DNA from 3 places in the Micromonospora sp. NPDC049047 genome. Region 3 is predicted to be linked to each of the others. Evidence: riboswitches for the same ligand, from Rfam matches in the RefSeq annotation. Region 3 holds a riboswitch; each other region holds the start of a gene.

Region 1 (6,789 bases), on a different contig from region 3:
GGGGTTGCGGCCGATGGCCAGCAGCACGTGCCCGTGGTTGGTGAGGAACGTCCAGTTCCGCCCGCCGCCGGTCTCGCCCGTCGGGGTGCTCGCCATCGTGTGACCGCCTCTCCGGGCGTCCGCCCTGACCCTGGGAGTCTCGCCCCCCGTGCGTCAGGTGGATTACCCAGGGTGCGAACCGACGTCAACCTATGAAATCTAAATCACGCATCCCTTGACGCATCTTAGGGTGCGTGTGACGGTGGAGCCCGAGCCAGCGCCGCCGCCGGCCCGGCTGACAAGCCACCTGACCAGGCCAGACGCGTGAAGACGAGGTGCGGGGATGAGTCGTGCTGGAACTCCCGACGGGCAGCCGGGTCCGCAGCGGAGCGCCGACCGGGCGCCCGCACTCAGCGAGCCGGTCCGGGCGTACGCCGAGCTGACCGCCGGAAACGTGCGCTTCGTCAGCGGCGCCCCACGCCACCCCAACCAGGACGCCGGGCACCGGGCCGCCGTGGCCGACGGGCAGCACCCGTTCGCGGTGATCGTCGGCTGCTCCGACTCCCGACTGGCCGCCGAGATCATCTTTGACCGAGGGCTGGGTGACCTGTTCGTGGTCCGCACGGCCGGGCACACCACCGGCCCGGAGGTGCTCGGCAGCGTGGAGTACGCGGTGGCCGTCCTGGGCACCCCCCTGGTGGTCGTGCTCGGCCACGACTCGTGCGGGGCGGTGCAGGCGGCGCGGGAATCCGTCGCGACCGGCACCCAACCGGCCGGGCACCTGCCGGCGGTGGTAGATGCAGTGCTGCCCAGTCTGCGTCGGGCCGAGGCCGAGGGCGTGGACGACATCGACGGCATCGTCGACATCCACATCGCGCAGACCGTCGAGACGTTGCTCCGGCAGTCGCCGGTGCTGGCCGCCGAGGTGGAGCGGGGGCGCTGCGCTGTGGTGGGCGTGTCGTACCGGCTCGCCGCCGGAGTGGTGCGCCCGGTGGCCGCCGTGCCGGCCGGCTTCGCGACGCTCGGCGTGCCGGCCGGGTCGGCTGACCCGGCTGCTGCCGCCTGACCTGCCGAGGGCCGCCCCGCAGTACGCGGAGCGGCCCTCGGCAACAGGTGGCGCGGGTCAGAGCATCGACATGTGTACGTGGTCGGTGTGGTTCGACGGTCCGCTGTAGGACTTCCAGCCGGTCGCCGGGAACCAGATCTGCCGGTTCCAGATCACGTAGTAGATGCCGAGCCGGTCGGCGTTGCGGATGAGGAACGCGGCCACGTTGTTGCCGTACATCCGGGTGTCGTTGTTGTGCCACGGGCTGAAGCCGCTCTTCTGCAACGACCAGTCGCAGGCGCGGCCCTTCGGGTGCTCGTACGGTCCACCGTTGCGGTGACAGCCGACGAACCGGTTGAATCCGGCGGCCTTGACTTCCTTGTACGCGTGCAGCGTCCGCGGCGTGACGCAACCGGACGTGGTCGGGTCCTTCTCGCTGCAGGACTGCGGCTTCCAGTCACCGTCGGCGGTGCGACCCGGGCCGATCTTGGCGACCTTCGAGGTGGCGTCGACCAGGCCGCCGGTGAAGCCCTTGCCGCCGACCAGGGCGAGCGCCTTGTCGGCCTCGCTCTTGCGCTTGGCCATCACGGCGGTCTGCTTCTGCTGCTCCCGGACCTCGGTGTCGAGGAGCAGTTTGGCCTGCTCGGCGCGGGACTTCGCCGCGTTGACCTCGGCGAGCTTGTTCTCGTTCACCATGTTGATCTCGTCGAGCATCGCGGCGCGCTGGACGAACGTGTCCGGGGCGTCGCTCTCCAGCAGCATCGCGAGCGCGCCGATCCGACCGGTCCGGTACGACTGGGCGGCGATCTGCCCGACCTGTGGTGTCAGTGCGTCCAGGTCGGCCTTGGCCCGGTCCACCTCCAGCGCCAACTCCAACTGCCGCTTCTTGGATTTGTCCAGCTTGGACTTGGCGGCGGAGTAGTCGCGGTTGACCTGCTCGATGAGGTCGGTGATGAGCTTGGGCTCGTCGTCCTCCTCGTGCCCGGATGGTGTGGGGGTCGTCGGAGCGGCGTGGGCCGGGAGAGGCCCGGCGAGCACGGTCAGTGCGGCGATCACGGCCACCACGGGTGTCAACCAGCGGCGTAGGGGTGCCGTCACAATGTTCCCTTCCCTCGACCGCCGACCGGGTTAGCTGACGGGTTCGGGGCGGAAGTGGCCCCTACCGCTGACGCGGATTCACCCCACACACCTGGGTCCCCGGCTCGCCGGTTGGCGATTGGGCGGTGGCACCGCAGGCGCCGCTTCGCGCCTTCATCGGTAACCGGCAGCGAGGTTACCCGAGAGTCGACTCGGTGAGCTACGCCTGGATGCCGACCAAAAGTGTCATTTCGCCATAGCGTTTGGTAACCAGTGACGCGGTTCTCAGGGGGGAGACCCGATCTGGTCACGCTGAGGAGTGTCACCATGCCGTATCCGTGCTCCTGTTCGACTCCGGCCACCCGTCGGTGGCGGTGGATGCGGGCCGGGTCCGCGTCTCGTCCGGCTCGTCGGATCGCGCCGTCCGCGGCGCGTTGAGGGCGGCAAGTGCCTCCGCCGGGTCCGGTTGGGGGCGCGGCCCGGGGGCGTCGCCCGGCGGCGTGGCGTCGACACGTCCGGCCGTGGTCACGATCGCGGCCAGCCCGGTGGTCAGTGGCACGGCGGCGATCAGCCCGAGTGTGGCGACCGCGCTGCGGACGATTTCCTGCGCGAGGAACTCGCTCGTGAGAATCTGCCCGATCGGCCGCGAGTCGGCGGTGAGCAGGAGCAGGAGGGGCAGCGACGCGCCCGCGTACGCCAACACGATGGTGTTGACGGTGGAGGCGATGTGCGCGCGGCCGACGCGGGTCGCCGCCCGGTACAGCTGTATCCGGGTCAGCCCGGGATTGGCGTTCGCCAACTCGGTGACGGTGGCGGCCTGGGTGACCGTCACGTCGTCGAGCACCCCGAGCGAACCGATGATGATCCCGGCGAGCAGCAGGCCGTGCAGGTCCACGTCACCCTGGAACATCGACAGTGTCGTCGCCTCCTCACTGCCGAAGCCGGTGAGGTGGGTCGCCGCGGTGGCGATGGTGGCGAGCGCGCCGGTCAGTACCAGGCTGCCCAGGGTGCCGAGCACCGCGACCGAGGTCTGCGCGGTGACGCCGTGGGTCAGATAGAGCACCACGAACATGATCAGGGCGGCGCCGACCACCGCCACCAGCAGCGGTGATCTGCCGGCACCGATGCCCGGCAGTACGAAGGTGAGCAGGATGGCGAAGCTGGCCGCCAACCCGCCGAGCGCGGCCAGCCCCCGCCACCGGCCGAACGCGACGATCGCGGCAGCGAAGACCACCGCCAGCCACACGAGGGGAGTGCCGCGCTGGTGCTCGGCGATGTTCCAGTTGCTGGTGGCGGGATCGGTAGGGTCGGTCAACTGGACCAGGATGACCTCGTCGCCGACGTCCACCCGTGGTGCGCCCGGACCGTCGGGCACCGGTGTCCGCACCTGCTGGCCGGCGGCGGGGCCGTCGTCCACCCGGACGTCGACAGTGCCGCACGGCCCGGCGCCGGTCCTGGGTGTGTCCTCGGGGCTCGACGGCAGCGGCGGGCACGGCTCGGTCACCACGCGGGTCACCGTGCCGGCGTAGCGCGGCACGTCCGCTCCTCCGTCGGTCTGCGTCGCTCCTCCGCGCGGCCAGAGCAGTGCCGCGGCGAGCACTGTGGCGACGAAGAGGGGCACCACCGTCACGACGAGGATCCGTCGCACCCGGGGCGGGGCGGACGGCGCGGGACGGGCGTGGTCGGAACCCAAGTCGAGACTCCCAACGATCCGGTGCGGGATACGTGTCAGCGGGCCGCGCGGTTCACCGTTTCGACGCGAACGCGCCGGACGGCGGTGCGGTTCGCTGCCTGCCGACCGCCTGATCACTGACGGTCAGTGCGCGGCCGGTCGGCCGCGTCACCACGCCGTCGCGGCGTCCGGATGTGCGGCGGCATGCGCAGGGCGATCATGGGAGATGCTAGTCAGCCCACCGGGAGGTTGCCGGGCGCGCCGGAGCGTCGAGCGGCCGAACCGCCCGCGTGGTGGCCGTCGGGCCGGCATGTTGGAAGCATGTCCGCTCCGACCCCACCCGAGCACCCACAGCGCGCTGCACCCGTGCCGCACGAAAAGCACGCCGGACACGACAAGCACGCCGGGCACGATCCTGCCATGTTCCGCCGCCGGTTCTGGGTCTGCCTGGTGCTCACCGTCCCGGTGGTGCTGACGAGTCACCTCGTGTCGGATCGGCTGGGCCTGGCCGGAGGCGCTGGCTCCTGGGTGGGGCCGGTGCTCGGCTCGGTGGTGTTCTGGTGGGGCGGTTGGCCGTTCCTGGTCGGTGCGATCCGGGAGGTGCGCGACCGGGCGCCCGGGATGATGCTGCTCGTCGCGATGGCGATCACCGTCGCCTACACCGCGTCCCTGGCCACCAGCCTGGGTGCCTTCGACCTGGACTTCTGGTGGGAGTTGGCAGCGCTGGTCACCATCATGCTGCTCGGGCACTGGCAGGAGATGAAGGCCATCGGGCAGGCCCGGGGGGCGCTGGCGGCGCTGGCCGCGCTGCTGCCGGACGAGGCGGAACGGGTGGCGGCGGACGGCCGGATCGAGGTGGTGCCGGTGACCGTGCTGCGGCTCGACGACGTGGTGCTGGTCCGGCCGGGGGGTCGGGTGCCGGCGGACGGCCGGGTCGTCGGCGGTGGCGCCGAACTGGACGAGTCGATGATCACTGGCGAGTCGCGACCGGTCGCGCGGTCGACAGGTGACCGGGTGGTGGCCGGCACCGTCGCCACCGACTCGGCGATCCGGGTCCGGGTGGAGGCGGTGGGTGAGCAGACCGCCCTCGCCGGCATCCAGCGGATGGTCGCGCAGGCCCAGGGCTCCGGCGGGCGGGCCCAACTGCTTGCCGACCGGTTCGCCGCCGCGCTGTTCTACCTGGCAACCGGCACCGCCGTGCTGACCGTGCTGGTCTGGACCGCGCTCGGTCAGCCGGACCAGGCGGTGGTCCGTGCGGTCACCGTCCTGGTGATCGCCTGTCCGCACGCGCTTGGTCTCGCCATCCCGCTTGTCGTCGCGCTCTCCACCGGCCTCGCCGCGCGGTCCGGGATCCTGGTGAAGGACCGGTTGGCGTTGGAACGGATGCGCACCGTCGGCGCGGTGCTCTTCGACAAGACCGGCACGCTGACCCGGGGTGAGCACGGGGTGACCGACCTGGTGACGGCGGCGGGCGTCGGACGGGACGAGGTGCTGCGGATCGCGGCGGCCGTCGAGTCGGACAGCGAACATCCGTTGGCCCGGGCGATCGTGGCGGCGGCCGAGCCCGGTGGCGCGGCCCGGGCCGTCGGGTTCCGGTCCCTGCCGGGCCGCGGTGTGCAGGCGACAGTCGACGGCACGGAGTACGCGGTGGGCGGGCCGGCTCTGCTGCGGGAGCTGGGTCTCGTGCTCCCCGCCGACGTGGCGGCGGCGACCGGGCGGTGGTCGGCGCGGGGTGCCGCGGTGCTGCACCTGGTGCGGCTGCCGGCGGCGGTGCTCGGTGCGTTCGCGCTTACCGACGAGGTACGTCCGGAGGCCCGGCGCGCGGTCGACGAGCTGCGTGCCGAGGGGATCCGGACCATCGCCATGATCACTGGTGACGCCCGGCCGGTGGCCGAGGCGGTCGCCGCCGACCTCGGCTTCCGGCCCGGCGTCGACGAGGTCTTCGCCGAGGTGTTGCCGGCCGAGAAGGACGATCGGGTGGCCGAGCTTCAGCGGCGGGGGCTGGTGGTGGCGATGGTCGGCGACGGGGTGAACGACGCGCCGGCGCTGGCCCGGGCGGACGTGGGCATCGCGATCGGGGCGGGCACCGATGTGGCGATCGAGTCCGCCGGGGTGGTGCTGGCGTCCTCGGACCCGCGCGGGGTGGGCGCGGTGGTCCGGCTGTCCCGGGCGTCGTACCGGAAGATGCGGCAGAACCTGGCCTGGGCGGCCGGCTACAACGTGGTGGCGTTGCCGCTGGCCGCCGGGGTGCTGTCCGGGGCCGGTGTGGCGTTGAGCCCGGCGGCGGCCGCGGTGCTGATGTCCGCGTCCACGATCGTGGTGGCGCTCAACGCGCAGTTGCTGCGCCGGGTCCGGCTCGGGCCCGCCCCGGACTGAGGGCGGTCAGCCGCGCTTCATCAGCCGGCCGACCGCCGCCATCATCTCGTTGGCCATCTCGTCGGCCCGGCCTTCGGCGGCGCCCTCGTGCATGCAGTGCCGGGCGTGCCCGTCGAGCAGCCCGAGGGCCACCTTGTCGAGGGCGGCCTGGATGGCGGAGATCTGGGTGAGCACGTCGATGCAGTAGCGGTCGTCGTCGACCATCTTCTCGATGCCCCGGACCTGCCCCTCGACGCGGCGGAGCCGCGCGAGCAGCTGGTCCTTGCTGGCGGTGTATCCGCGGATCGGGGTGGGTGCGGTCATGTCGGCAAGGATAGCGTACCCCCAGGGGGTATGGTACGGTCCTATCTCGTAGAGATACCCCCACCGGGTACCGGTACCGCGAAGGAGACGATCCGATGGTCAACACGACGTACCAGGTGCAGGGCATGACCTGTGGGCACTGCGTCAGCGCGGTGAGCGCCGAGGTCGGCGCCATCGCCGGCGTACGTGACGTCCAGGTCGACCTCGCCGCCGGCCGGGTCACCGTCAGCAGCGATGAGCCCCTGGACACCGCGGTTGTCCGGGCCGCCGTCGACGAGGCCGGTTACGACCTCGTCGACGCGTGATCGGCGGGCCGGCATGCGCACCGTGACGAAAC
Region 2 (6,789 bases), on a different contig from region 3:
GCGTACGCGAACAGCAAGTAGAGCGCCGGCGAACGTCCGGCATCGACACGGCGCCATGGACCGCGTCGCCCGCGTTGGGGCGGCGCGATCCGCGCGTTAAGGTTCATTCCGTCGCCGCTCGGGCGGAACCTTCCGTTAACGCATCCCTGAGAGTGAGGATCCGGCAATGACGCAGGACCAGACCACTGGCCCGGACGCCGCAACGGAGCACCCGACGCCGTGGCGGCCCTCGCGGACGGTGGCCGTGATCCTGGCCGGCGGCACCGGGACCCGGCTGGGCCTCGGCATCCCCAAGCAGCTGCTCAAGATCGCCGGCAAGCCGATCATCGAGCACACCCTGGCGGTCTTCGAGGCGGCACCGGAGATCGACGAGATCATCGTGCTGATGGCGACCGGCCACGTCGACGACGCCCGGCAGATCGTCGAGAAGGCCGGCCTGCGCAAGGTCACCAAGGTGATCGAGGGCGGTGACACCCGCAACGCCACCACCCGGATCGCGCTTGACGCGGTCGGCCCCCAGGACTGCAACATCCTCTTCCACGACGCGGTACGCCCACTGCTCAGCGGTCGGATCGTGCGGGAGTGCGTCAACGCGCTGTGGACCTACGACGCCGTGGACGTGGCCATCCCGTCCGCGGACACGATCATCCAGGTGGACGAGAACGACTGCATCACCGACATCCCGGTGCGGTCCCGGCTGCGCCGGGGGCAGACCCCGCAGGCGTTCCGCTCCCCCACCATCCGGGAGGCGTACCGGATCGCCGAGGGCGACCCGAACTTCGCCGCCACCGACGACTGCGGCGTGGTGCTGCGCTACCTGCCCGGCACCCCGATCAGGGTGATCGACGGCTCGGACGAGAACATCAAGGTCACCCACCCGGTCGACGTGCACCTGGCCGACAAGCTCTTCCAGCTCGCCGCGGCCCAGGCGCCCCGGCTGACCGACCACCGCAGCTACAGCGAGGAGCTGACCGGCCGCACCATCGTGGTGTTCGGCGGCAGCTACGGCATCGGCCACGAGCTGACCGAGCTGGCCCGGCGCTACGGCGCCCAGGTCTTCCCGTTCAGCCGTTCCAGCACCGGCACCCACGTCGAGCGTGCCGAGGACGTCGAGGCCGCGCTGACGACCGCGTTCGAGGCCACCGGCCGGATCGACCACGTGGTGGTCACCGCCGGCATCCTGGAGCGGGGCGAACTCGCCGAGATGGACGAGGAGACCATGGACCGGGTGCTCCAGGTCAACTTCGTCGGCCCGGTGACCATCGCCCGCCAGGCGCTGCCCTACCTGCAACAGACCAAGGGCCAGCTCCTGCTCTACACGTCCAGCTCCTACACCCGGGGGCGGGCCCGCTACGCCCTCTACTCGGCCACCAAGGCCGCCCTGGTCAACCTCACCCAGGCGCTCGCCGACGAGTGGGCCGACGTGGGCGTCCGGGTCAACTGCATCAACCCGGAGCGGACCGCCACGCCGATGCGCACGCGGGCCTTCGGCGAGGAGCCGGAGCACACCCTGCTCGCCGCCGAGGCCGTCGCCCAGTCGTCACTCGACGTGCTGATCTCCGACCTGACCGGTCAGGTCATCGACGTACGCCGGGCACCCGGGGACGGGCCCACGCCGAGCGTGCCGGCCCAGAGCGGGCCCAGTCAGGTCGCGGCGCCGGCCGGCGCGGCGTCGACGAGCTGACACCGACCGGCGGCGGAACCACGAACGGAGCAACATGCGCGGCGACCTGGTCCGAAAGCTGGCCGCCCGGTGCCTGAGCACCGGATTGGCCGTGCTGGCCTTTGTCGTGCTGGCACTCACCGGCGCCACCGGCTGGGGGCTGGCGCTGGCCGTCGCCGCGTTGGCCGCCGCGGCCGCCGAACAGCGGATCCGACCCACCGCCGACCTGGTCGCGGAGACGACGCTCATCGCCGCCGCGATCCTTGTCGGTTACTCCCGGCGTCTTGACGACGGGCTCAACCTCACGCTCGTCGCCACCGCCCTGGTCCTCCTGGGGTTGGTGCTGCTGGTGGGGCCTCTGCGTACCGCCGGCAACCTGGAGGTCCGCACGGCGAACCTGCCGGTCCGCGCCTGGACGCCGCTGCTCGCCGACCGGCTCGGCACCGCCCTGCTCGGGCTGCTCGCCGTGCTGGCGCTCGCTGCCGCCCTCACCCTGCCGGCCGGCGTGGCGTTGGCAGTGAGTCTGCTTGTCGGCGCGGGCACCGGGGTGGTCGCCCTGGACCTGGCCCGGCGGCGGTTCCGGCCGGGCGCCGGTGGCGGGCCGGTGGCTCGGGCGCTGCGCCGGCACCAGCCGGAGTTCCTGCTCTACTTCTCCGCGCCGCCCGGCTCGGAATACCAGGTCACCATGTGGCTGCCGTACCTGGAACGGATCGGCCGGCCGTTCCTGGTGGTGCTGCGCGAACCGGAGTTCCTGGCCCCGATCGCCGCCGCCACCGACGCGCCGGTGGTCTACTGCCCCACCCTGCGGGCGATGGACGAGGCGCTGGTGCCGAGCCTGCGTGTGGCGTTCTACGTCAACCACGGGGCGAAGAACAGCCACTGCATCCGCTTCACCCAGCTCACCCACGTCCAGCTGCACCATGGCGACAGCGACAAGGCGCCGAGCGCCAACCCGGTGTCCGGGATCTTCGACCGGATCTTCGTGGCCGGCCCGGCCGCGATCGACAGGTACGCCCGCGCCGGGGTGCAGATCCCGGCGGACAAGTTCGTGGTGGTCGGCCGCCCGCAGGTCGAGTCGATCCAGGTACGGTCCGAGCCGGAGCCGGGGATGGCGCACCCCACGGTGTTGTACACCCCGACGTGGACCGGGCATCACGCCGACGCCGACTACTGCTCGCTGCCGGTGGCCGAGGGGCTGCTGCGTCGGCTGCTGGAGCGCGGCGCGACGGTGATCCTGCGGGCGCACCCGTACACGACACAGAACCCGGCCTCGGCCCGCCAGTTGGGCCGGCTCACCGAACTGCTCGTCGCCGATCGGGCCCGCACCGGCCGCCAGCACGTCGTCGGTGCCGCGGCCCGCGAGCTGAGCCTGACCGAGTGCGTGAACCGGTCGGACGCGCTGGTCTCCGACGTGTCCGGGGTGATCTCGGACTACCTCTACTCCAGCAAGCCGTACGCGGTCACCGACATGGGCGACGAGGGTGACCGGTTCGCCGAACGGTTCCCGCTTGCCGCGTCGGGTTACGTGCTGCGCCGGGATCTGTCCAACCTGGACGACATGCTGACCGCGCTGCTGGACACCGATCCGCTGGCCGCGGAGCGCTGGGCCACCCGCCGACGCTACCTGGGTGACTTCCCCGCCGAGGCGTACGCCGACGCGTTCCTGACCGCCGCCCGCCGGGAACTGGCGGCAACACAGGACCCCGCCGCCGAGCGCGCCCGGCAGCTCTCCCCTCTGGCCTGACCCGGACTGTCGGCCCACCCGCCCCGGGACGCTCAGCGGTACGGGTCGAGCAGCGCCAACACGGCCGCTGGGTCCTCCACGTGAGCGTTGTGCCCGAGCCCGGGCAACGTGGCGACCGGTACGCCGTACTCCTTGAGTTGTTCGTCGGTGACCATCGGGTCGTGCTCGCCGCGCGCCAGCACCACCGGCACGTCGGTGGCCGCGAGCAGCGCGGCCAGGTCGGGCTCGCCGACGGCGAACGCGGTCGGGTCCATGGCCAGACGCCAGCGACCGTCGACCTGACGAAGGCCGGCGTCCACCACCGGATGGTCCGGCGGGAGCAGACCGGTCAGCCCGGAGACGCGCAGGTAGCGACGGGCCGCCTCGGTACGGCTGGCGAACCAGCTCACCGGGCGGGCGGCCAGCTCAGCGGCATGTTCCAGCTCGGCTGGTGACCAGAGCGCCTTGATGCCCAACCCGACCACCGCGTCCACCGGCATCCCGGCGTCGCGCGCGGCCAACGCGAGGCCGACCACGCCACCCAGCGAGTGCCCGAGCACGACGAGCCGGTCGTCGGGGGCGAGTGCCTGCGCGATCCGCTGGGCGAAGCCGGCGAAGGAGTACGACGGCAGCGGCGACGCCCAGCCGTGACCGGCGAGGTCCGGTGCCAGCCACCGACCGGGCCAGTGGTGGGCCAGATGCGGCGCCCAGGGCAACCACACGTCACCGGTCGCGCCCATCCCGTGCAACAGCAGCAGGACCGGCCCTCGACCGGCGTGACCACCCGATTCATCCACCACGGCCGCAGTCTCCCACGGTTCCCGGCCCGGTACGAGAGTCGTCGACGGGGCGTACCGCGGACCGCCGTGGAAGACGCAGCGGGCGCCGGCCCCTTGTGGGGGACGGCGCCCGCTGCGGTCCAGCGTGCCCGGGTCAGGCGGAGTAGCCCCGGCTGGCGATCCAGTTGGCCAGGTCGATGGTGGTGATCCAGTACGACGGGTCGGCAGCGTTGGCCGAGTCGGCGATGCGCACCGTACGGCCGTTGTCCTTGTAACCCACGACGGCGATGTAGTGCCCGCCGCCGTAGGAGTGCCAGCCGCCGTCGGTGTCGGTGGCGTCGCCGACGACGTTCGCGACAACGCCCCGGCCGTCGGTGATGGCCTTGACGACATCGGCCTGGAGGCGGTCCATCTGCGCCGGGCTGGGCGCGCCGGCGAACATCCGGGTCCGGTACGGGGAGCCCTTCACCTCGGCGTTGAGCACCCGGGTGGTGTCCTCGGCCGAGTTGGTGCCCATCTCGGTGGTGCCCAGCTCGGCGCCGAGTTCCTCCTGGGTACGGTCGATCCCGGCGGCGCTGAGCGCGTTACGGGTGGCCGCCGGACCGCAGTTGTAGTAGGTGTTCTGCGCCTGGTACTCGTAGTCGAGCACCTTGGTCGCGGGCGGCTTCGGCGGCGTCGGCTTACGGGTGAGGTCCGGGTTGCTCGTGGCCTTGGCGGCGGGCGCGGCGGCGCTGGTGGCCGGGGCGGCGCTTGTCGGCGCTGCGGTGGCCGACGGGGAGGCGTCGCGCACCTCGCCACGGGAGGCGGCGACGTCGCTGCGCAGCTCGGCGACTGTGGTCGCGGTGCGCTGGTCGGCCGGCGCGTCGTCGGCGGTGGTGAGCAGGGTGCCGGTGGTGCCGGCGATCACGAGGGCCGCGGCGGAGGCGGCGATGATCTGGTACGGGCGCTCGGTCGCGATGCGACGGAGCTGACGCTGCAGGGTGTGCTTCACGGGGTCCTCCACGGTCGGGGGGAGAGCGGCACACCGGGGGCCGGACCGGCATCCGGGCAGGCGCCAGCGCGCGGACTGTGGTCCGCGGATGGTGAACCGCTCAGGGGACGCCCGGCGGGGCCGGGCGGTTAGGCGATGACCCGGGGGTCAGCTCACCGTCGCTTGACGAATGAGCGGGGGCACCGCTGCGCCGTGGAGGCGAGGGAACAGCCGAGGGGTGGGGAGGTGCTGCACGAGAATGGAACTCCTTCCGACACCGCCTACCGGGTTAGCTGACGGATTCGGGCGGGAAGATCGCCCTACCGCGGGCCGATGCTCGCGGATTCACCCCGGACTTACTGATGGGTCCCCGGTTCGTTCATCACGATTGAGCGGGTCGGCGCGGCGTCGCGTCTTGCGATCGATTACCGCACCGGACGGGACGACACTACTGGCCCAACCACACGGTGCCAAGCCAGGCCCACCTGCGTAAACCCGAAACTGCACGGCAATTTCTGCGCGTATTGCCGATGACGTGACTCGATGGGACAAGCGGTTACGGCGACGCCTACGGGCCACAACCGGACAGGTCGCCGAGAGTGCGGCCAGAACGCCGTGAACAATCGAGCCGAACGTGCCGGACGCCCGATTCTGGAATCCCGTGAGCGGGCTCACATAACGGATCGGGCTCAACCCACACGGGCTGGGCGCCAGCGTGCCACGACGGCGGGACGCACCGCCCCGCGGACCAGCCGGCGCGCGGGCGCCCGACTCGGCCGCAGCCGGGCCGCTGCCGCTGCGGCCTCCTCGGCAAGGCTGCGCGCCGACTCGGCGGCCAACTCCGCAGCCCGCCACAGGGCCCGCTCCGCGTCGGCGGCGGCCTGGTAGTCGGCCCGTCTCTCCTCCCGGATCGACCGACTGAGCAGCGCTTCCTGCTCGACCGGGTGCCGCCGGGGGTCCCAGCCCCGCCGGTGTCCGAACACATCGCTGAGCTGGGCCATGCTCAGGTCGCCACGCCAGTACGCCGCCATCGCCGCGCGGTGCAGGTAGCGCTCCCGGGCGGCGTACTCAGCGGGGGTGCGGGGGGTGTCCGGGGTGGGTAGCGCCCCGCAACCCGCGAAGCGGCGGGCGGCCGTGTCCGCCTCGTCGTACCGCGTCCAGGCGCGTTCCACAGCTTCCTGACTGGTCAGCCAGGCATCGCGTCGCCGCTGGGCCGTCCTGGCCGCGCCAGCGGCGGCGACGGCGACCTCCTCGGCGTACCGGCGTCTGTCGAGGAGTTCGGCCGCGGCCACCTCGCGCGCCGTCGGTGCGGCCGGGGACGGGTCGTCGGTGGGCCGGTCCCGTTCGGGCCGGGCGACAAGCACGGCCAGCACGCCCAGCGCGAGCAGGAGCAGGGCCGACCAGATCGCAGCGGCCTGCGGCACCTCGGTTACGAACTGGTAGAAGACGGCGGTCTCCATGGTCGGCACCTCGCGGAGGAAACAGAGCGATGGGGAGCCCCGCCGGCCAGCGGGCCACGGCGGGCCACGGATCGGCGGGAAGGCGGAGCTGGTGGATCGACAGGGTGCGGCGACGGGGCGCCTGCCCCGGTGGCTCAGCGCCCGGGTGGACCCCGGGGTGTCCTACCGCTGGAGGCGTCGACGAGGGACCGCCG
Region 3 (6,789 bases):
CGGTGCTGATCAGACGCGAGACACCCGCTGACGTCGACGCCATCCGGGCGGTGCACGCCGCCGCGTTCGGCGGAACCGGCGGCGACGGGAACGACGGGGGCCAGTCCCTACCGGTCGAGGCGACCCTTGTCGACGCGCTGCGGGCCGACGAGGGCTGGCTGCCCGCGTACTCCCTGGTGGCTGTCGATTCGGACGGCCAGGTGGTGGGCCACGTGGTGGCCACCCGCGGCCGGGTGGGCGGTGAGCCGGTGGCGTTGGGCCTCGGGCCGCTCGGTGTGCTGCCGGAATGGCAGCGGCGCGGCGTCGGCAGCGCGCTTGTGCACGCGGTGCTCGGTGCGGCCGACGCCCGCGACGAGCCCCTCGTGGTGCTGCTCGGGCACCCCGAGTACTACCCGCGCTTCGGCTTCGGGCCGGCCGTCGAGGTGGGGGTCACGCCGCCGCAGCCGTGGGGTCCGCAGTACTTCATGGCGCGGCCGCTCACCGCGTGGCGCGGGTCGGTCCGGGGCGAGTTCCGCTACGCCCGCCCGTTCGACGACCTGTGATCCCGCCGCGGATCCGCCGCCGGCGCGCTACCGACCTCGACGGGTGTGTCGCGGCCCTCGCCGAGGTCCACCGGGTCGACAGGTATCCGCTGAACTGGCCCGCCGACCCCCACGGCTGGCTGCGCGAACCACACCCGACCCGCGCCTGGGTCGCGGTCGACAAGGCTGACAACGCCGACGCGGCCATTGTGGGGCACGTCGCGGTGCACCGGGTGCCCAGCCCGGCGAGCGGGCTGCCCGCCCGACCAACGGCCCAGGTCGGTCGTCTCTTCGTGGCGCCGGCCGCCCGAGGGTTGGCGCTGGGCAGCGGGCTACTGGGGCGGGCACGGCAGTGGGCGAGCGCACGCGGCATTGATCTGGTGCTCGACGTGACCTCCGGCGACACCGCGGCCACCGCCCTCTACGAGCGCACCGGCTGGCTGTGCACCGGCGTCAGCACCGCACCGTGGACCACGCCCGACGGCAGTCCGGTGTCGCTGCGCCACTACACGCTGCGCTGCGACACCGCCCCGGCCATCGCCGCGAGGCGGCGGGCGAGCAGCCCGGCCGCCTCCCGCAGCTCCGGCGGCTCCAACACCTCCACCTGGTAATCCAGGCGGGCGAGGTGCGCGGCAAGCCAGTCCAGGCTCTCACCGCCGACGACCAGCACACACCACCCGTCGCTGCCCTCCTCGACCCGCCCCACCTGGGGTGGCACCACCGCGCGCACCCGGTCGGGATGGGCACGCACCCGCGCCCGGGCGACATACCGGTACGGTGCCCCGGTCACCGACCGCTGCACGAAGGCGACCGGATCCGGGTGGTCGCGGGCCCGGAACCGCCAGGTCGTCGCCACCGCCGCGGCCATCCGGTCCAGGCGGAACGTGCGCCAGTCGTCGCGGTCGACGTCCCAGCCCATCAGATACCAGCGGCGACCCGTGGTGACCATCCGGACCGGCTCGACAGTCCGCTCCTGCGCCCCGCCGTCGCGGGCGGTGTAGCTGAACCGGACCCGCACGGCGTCGCGACAGGCCCGTGCGAGCGTCACCAGCAACTCCGCGTCGATCTCGGCCACCGGGCCGATCAGGGTCTCCGTCGAGCCGTGCACGGCCCGCACCTCGGCGCGCAGCCGCGACGGCATCACCTGGTCGAGCTTCGCGAGCGCCCGCAGCGCCGCCTCCCCCGCCCCGGCGACCGTGCCTCCCGAGGCGAGCCGCAGGGAGACCGCTGTCGCGATCGCCTCCTCGTCGTCGAGGAGCAGCGGCGGCAGCTGGGTGCCCGCACCGAGTTGGTAGCCACCGCCCACGCCCGCCGTCGCGTACACGGGGTAACCGAGCGCACGCAGACGCTGCACGTCACGGCGCACGCAGCGACTGGTGACCCCCAGCTCGGCAGCGAGCTCGCCGGCCGTCCAGGACGGTCGCCGTTGCAGCAGCGCCAGCAGCCGAAGGACCCGCTCGGTGGTCGCCTCGACGCTCATCCGCCGATCGTTTCACGGATAGCGGAACGACTCTGTCCGCTATCCGCGAGAGGCTTCGGACCATGACCGACCAGACCAGGAAACAGGGAGCTGAGATGGCCCGCGACATCCAGATCACGTTCGACTGCGCCGACCCGGCCGCACTGGCGACGTTCTGGGCCGAGGCGCTCCGCTACCAGGTGCAGCCTCCCCCCGGAGACTTCGAGTCGTGGGACCAGGCCCTGGAAGCCATGGGAGTGCCCCCGGAGCGCCGCAACGACGCCTCGGCGGTGGTTGACCCCGACGGCTCGGGTCCTCGGCTGTTCTTCCAGCGAGTGCCGGAGCCCAAGCAGGTCAAGAACCGGGTACACGTCGATGTGCGGGCCGCTCCCGGGCTGGCCGGCGACGAGCGGATGGCGGCCCTGGAAACGGAGGCGGACCGGCTCGTCGCGCACGGGGCCACCCGGCTCACCCGGCACGAGCCCGCTCCCCCGCTGGGGGCCGGTCACCTCGTCATGGCCGACCCCGAGGGCAACGAGTTCTGCCTGGACTGACATGGGCGTTCGCCCAGCTCACCGCCGTCGCCGCCGGACGTCATGCGAACATGTGTACGTGTCGTCCGGCGCCCACATCCTGCACGCCGACCTGGACGCGTTCTACGCGTCGGTCGAGCAGCGTGACGACCCGCGCCTGCGCGGGCGGCCGGTCATCGTCGGCGGGGGCGTGGTCCTCGCGGCCAGCTACGAGGCGAAGGCCCGGGGCGTACGCAGCGCGATGGGTGGCCAGCAGGCGCGCCGGCTGTGCCCGGAGGCGATAGTGGTGCCGCCCCGGATGTCGGCGTACACGGCGGCGAGCCGCGCGGTCTTCGAGATCTTCCGGCAGACCACCCCGCTTGTCGAGGGGCTCTCCATCGACGAGGCGTTCCTGGACGTGGGTGGCCTGCGGCGGCTGGTCGGGTCGCCGACCGAGATCGCCGAGCGGCTGCGCCGGGAGGTCTGGGCCGGGGTCCACCTACCGATCACGGTGGGGGTGGCCCGCACGAAGTTCCTGGCGAAGGTGGCCAGTGGGGTGGCGAAGCCGGACGGGCTGCTGGTTGTCGCACCGGACGCCGAGGTGGCGTTCCTGCACCCGCTGCCGGTCGAGCGGCTGTGGGGCGTCGGCCCGGTCACCTCGGCGAAGTTGCGGGCGCACCGGATCCGTACCGTCGGCGAGGTGGCGCGGCTCGGCGAGGCCGCGTTGGTGTCTCTGCTCGGGTCCGGCTCCGGGCGGCACCTGCACGCCCTGGCGCACAACCGTGACCCACGCGCGGTGCAGGTCGGTCGACGACGCGGATCGATGGGTGCCCAGCACGCACTGAGCCGCAGCCCGCACGCCCCGGCGGAGTTGGACGCCATCCTCGCCGGCCTTGTCGACCGGGTCTCCCGGCGGATGCGCGCGGCCGGGCGGGCCGGGCGCACAGTGGTGCTGCGGCTGCGTTTCGGCGACTACACCCGGGCGACCCGCTCGCACACAGTGGACAAGGCGACAGCCGACACGACCCCGTTGCTCGCCGCCGCGCGGGCGCTGTTGCGGGCGGCCCAGCCCGAGATCGACAGTCGTGGTGTCACGCTGATCGGTGTCTCGGTGGGCAATCTGGACGACAGCCCGGTGCAGCCGGAGCTGCCGTTCCACAGCGACCCGGGTGCGGAGCTGGACGCCGCTGTGGACGCGGTCCGCGACCGGTTCGGATCGGCGGCGCTCACCCGGGCGGTGCTGCTCGGCCGGGAGCCGGGCGTCGAGATGCCGCTGCTGCCGGATTGACCGATCTGCGTGCGGTGTCCATCCGAAGAGGTGCGATCGGAGACACATCACAGCAGGTCGGCGGTTTAGCCGGCGGCTGACGGGTGACCCTTGGGGGGTACAGCCTGACAAGGGGGGACCCAGCATGTCCGACGACACCAGCAACCGAGTGAGCCGCAACGCCGAGCGCCCGCACGACGTGACCGACCCGCTGCTCTGGCAGTTGGCGATCGATGTGCTGAGCGCCCACGAGCCGGACGACGAGGGTCACTGCCGCAACCTCCAGTGCGCCGGGCAGTCCTGGCCCTGTGCGGCCCGCGCCGGCGCCGAGCAGTCGATACGCCTGGCCCGCAGCACACCCGCCCCGGTCGAGACGACCACCGACGGCGGCGACAGCGAGGAGGGCGGCACGGGTTGGTCCGGGGAGAGCAGCGCACCGGCTCCCCGGTGGGGCTGGAACGCCGGTCCGGTCACGTCGCACCGAGGGCCGAAGGCGTCCGCGTCCGCGGCGTGACGGCCTTCCCCCGGGGGTACGAGCGCGCGGGGCTGATTGGCATCACACGCACGAACGCTCGGCCGGTGATCCGGCCGAGCGTTCGCGTGTCATCCGTCAGAGGCTGAGCCGCTGCGTCGGGAAACGATCAGAGGCTGAGCCGCTGACCCGGGAAGATCAGGCCCGGGTCGGCCCCGATCAGCTGCCGGTTGTGCTCGTACAGCGCCTGCCAACCGCCGGTCACCCGGTGGCCGTCAGCGATCTCCGACAGGGTGTCCCCCGGCTTGACCAGGTACGTCTGGCCGCCGGTGGTCGGCGCGGTGCGTTCGTGGCTGCGGGTCGCCGGCTGCTCGCCGCGCGACGGCCGCTCGGTGGGCTTGGTCGACTTCGTGGTGGGCTTGGTCGACTTGGTGGTGGGCTTGGTCGACTTGGTGGTGGGCTTGGTCGACTTCGTGGCCGAGCCGCCGGTCGATCCGCCCTTCTTGCCGCAGGTCGGCCAGGCGCCGATGCCCTGCCCGTCGAGTACCTTCTCGGCGATCGCGATCTGCTCGCCGCGGCTGGCCAGGTCGGCGCGGGCGGCGTACTTCTTGCCGCCGTAACCGGCCCAGGTGCTCTGGGAGAACTGCAGTCCGCCGTAGTAGCCGTTCCCGGTGTTGATCTTCCAGTTGCCGCCGGACTCGCACTTGGCGATCGCGTCCCAGTTGACCGCGGCCTGCGCCGGGGCGGCCGGCCCGAAGAGGGCGACGGCGCCGGTGACCGCACCGACAGCCAGGGTGCCGACGGCGAGGCGGCGGGTGGTGACCCGTCGATGACGGGGGGTGTAGACAGACGTCATGTGAGCTTCCTCCACGCCGGCGAGGTGAGCTGTCGGGTTCGGGCCGAGGAGCCCGGCCGCACGGTGGCGGCTTCACCCCGAGGTGACATGCACCGAGGAACGTGTGGGTCCCCCGCTCCTGCCCGGTGACTGGGTTCCGACGACCGGGGGCAGGATTTGGCGTTGCCGGCCGTGGTGTCCGCGTTGGCGAACCCGACCGACGTTAGGCACGGTCGGTGACGATCGCCCAACCCCTGTGAACTTCTTCACCGGGGCACGCTGGAGAGTCCGCTCAGCGGTTGCGGGCCTGGTGACTCTGTGCAGTGACCACCATGGACCGTTTGCGATCAGCTGTCCTCCTGGAGCCAGACGCCGACCCCTCGACGGCGACGACCAACAAGACCAGGGACAACAACGGAAACCAATCTCCCGTACGCGAGTAGACAGTGCCCCATCCGGTGGTCGGAGCGGCCGTTACCAGCAACTCCGCGTCACCGGCGCTGACGTCACCCAGCAGTCTGCCGCCGCCGTCGCTTACCGTCAGCCGGCCCAACTCGGCGGCGCGGACCACTGTGATTCCGTTCTCCACACCCCGGACCATTGCGATGCGACCGTGCAGCCAACCGTCGGAGGTGAAGTCCAGGGCGGGGACGAGCAGCACCGAGGCGCCCTCCGCCCGATACCGCCGGACCAGGCCGGGATAGTCGAGGTCCTTGCAGATGGCAACGCCGAACCGCCCGTTCACGATGACGTCGTCGTCGCCCGGCGTCAGCCACTCCTCCAGGCCGGGGACCAGATGCTGTTTCTGGTACGTCGTGACGCCGCCATCCGGGTCCAGCACCAGCGCGACGTTGCTGGCCGTGCCGGCCCGCCACAGCACCGTGCCGACGACGATCTGGGCCCCGGCCTGCCGCAGCGCGTCCACGAGCAGGGGCAGGGTCGTGTCCGTCACGGCGAACACCTTCTCCGGCAGCACCACGATCCGTGCCCCACGGGCGGTCAGGTCCGCCACCCGCGCGGCGTACCGGGCGAGCAGGTCCCGGCCGGACGGTTCGTCGATCGGGAGCCCGTCCGTGGACTGCCGCAGGGCGAGCAGACCGACGGTAAGCGGCTCGGCCGGGTCGGCTGAACGACCCAGTGACCAGGCCGACCACCCGCCGGCGCCGAGCAGGAGGGCGAGCAGGCAGGCGAGGGCGGTGCGGTCGAGCCGGCCGGTGCCTGTTGGCAGTGCGCTGCCGAGCACGGCGGCGACAGCGATCGGGACGGCGAGCAGCAGGTAGGTGACGCCCCAGACGCCGGTGAGCGCGGTCAGCTGGATGACCGGCCGGACGTCGGCCTGCGTGTAGGCGAGACTCCACCACGCCCCCTGCGGGAACAGGTGCGACGCCGCGTACTCGCCGAGCACCCACAGTGCCGGCACGGTGAGGACGGCGCGCACGGTTCGCCCCCGCAGCAGCAGGGCACGGGCGAGCACTACCGTGCCGGCCGCCAGGCCGAGGCCGAGGCCGAGCACGGCGGCGACCGCGGGGACCGGAAGGCCCAGGGTGCCGTGGTAGTACCCGACCATGTCGAGCTGCCCGATCGACCAGGCGAGGATCGTCGCGCCGAGCGCGGTCCTCCGGCGTACCCGCACCGAGGCGAGGATCAGCGGGATCGGGGCGAGCCAGGTCAACGCGGCAACGGGGTGCAGCCCGCACCCGCCGAGCCAGAGCAGGCCACTGAG

Evidence for each region. A riboswitch is a leader RNA that binds a small molecule or an ion and turns the genes downstream of it on or off. The one in region 3 is predicted to bind cyclic di-AMP.
Region 1: linked by a shared signal. The riboswitch ahead of AB0B86_RS04400 (hypothetical protein) and the one ahead of AB0B86_RS31425 (transglycosylase family protein) in region 3 are both predicted to bind cyclic di-AMP.
Region 2: linked by a shared signal. The riboswitch ahead of AB0B86_RS25510 (C39 family peptidase) and the one ahead of AB0B86_RS31425 (transglycosylase family protein) in region 3 are both predicted to bind cyclic di-AMP.

Annotation. Positions count from the first base shown of each region.
Region 1 is NZ_JBEZEY010000002.1:300,388-307,176, forward strand. Features, by position in the region: gene AB0B86_RS04390 (MarR family winged helix-turn-helix transcriptional regulator) at 1-96, opposite strand, end outside; gene AB0B86_RS04395 (carbonic anhydrase) at 323-1,045, shown strand; gene AB0B86_RS04400 (hypothetical protein) at 1,103-2,122, opposite strand; cyclic di-AMP (ydaO/yuaA leader) riboswitch at 2,127-2,257, opposite strand; gene AB0B86_RS04405 (YibE/F family protein) at 2,424-3,794, opposite strand; gene AB0B86_RS04410 (copper-translocating P-type ATPase) at 4,194-6,149, shown strand; gene AB0B86_RS04415 (metal-sensitive transcriptional regulator) at 6,156-6,452, opposite strand; gene AB0B86_RS04420 (copper ion binding protein) at 6,548-6,757, shown strand; gene AB0B86_RS04425 (hypothetical protein) at 6,771-6,789, shown strand, end outside.
Region 2 is NZ_JBEZEY010000019.1:113,843-120,631, forward strand. Features, by position in the region: gene AB0B86_RS25490 (ABC transporter ATP-binding protein) at 1-21, shown strand, start outside; gene AB0B86_RS25495 (bifunctional cytidylyltransferase/SDR family oxidoreductase) at 167-1,684, shown strand; gene AB0B86_RS25500 (CDP-glycerol glycerophosphotransferase family protein) at 1,719-3,407, shown strand; gene AB0B86_RS25505 (alpha/beta fold hydrolase) at 3,440-4,186, opposite strand; gene AB0B86_RS25510 (C39 family peptidase) at 4,320-5,168, opposite strand; cyclic di-AMP (ydaO/yuaA leader) riboswitch at 5,399-5,540, opposite strand; gene AB0B86_RS25515 (hypothetical protein) at 5,825-6,595, opposite strand; gene AB0B86_RS25520 (hypothetical protein) at 6,730-6,789, opposite strand, start outside.
Region 3 is NZ_JBEZEY010000031.1:42,788-49,576, reverse strand. Features, by position in the region: gene AB0B86_RS31455 (N-acetyltransferase) at 3-542, shown strand; gene AB0B86_RS31450 (GNAT family N-acetyltransferase) at 539-1,132, shown strand; gene AB0B86_RS31445 (YafY family protein) at 1,027-2,001, opposite strand; gene AB0B86_RS31440 (VOC family protein) at 2,097-2,534, shown strand; gene dinB (DNA polymerase IV) at 2,593-3,780, shown strand; gene AB0B86_RS31430 (hypothetical protein) at 3,905-4,273, shown strand; gene AB0B86_RS31425 (transglycosylase family protein) at 4,401-5,087, opposite strand; cyclic di-AMP (ydaO/yuaA leader) riboswitch at 5,087-5,259, opposite strand; gene AB0B86_RS31420 (nitrilase-related carbon-nitrogen hydrolase) at 5,359-6,789, opposite strand, start outside.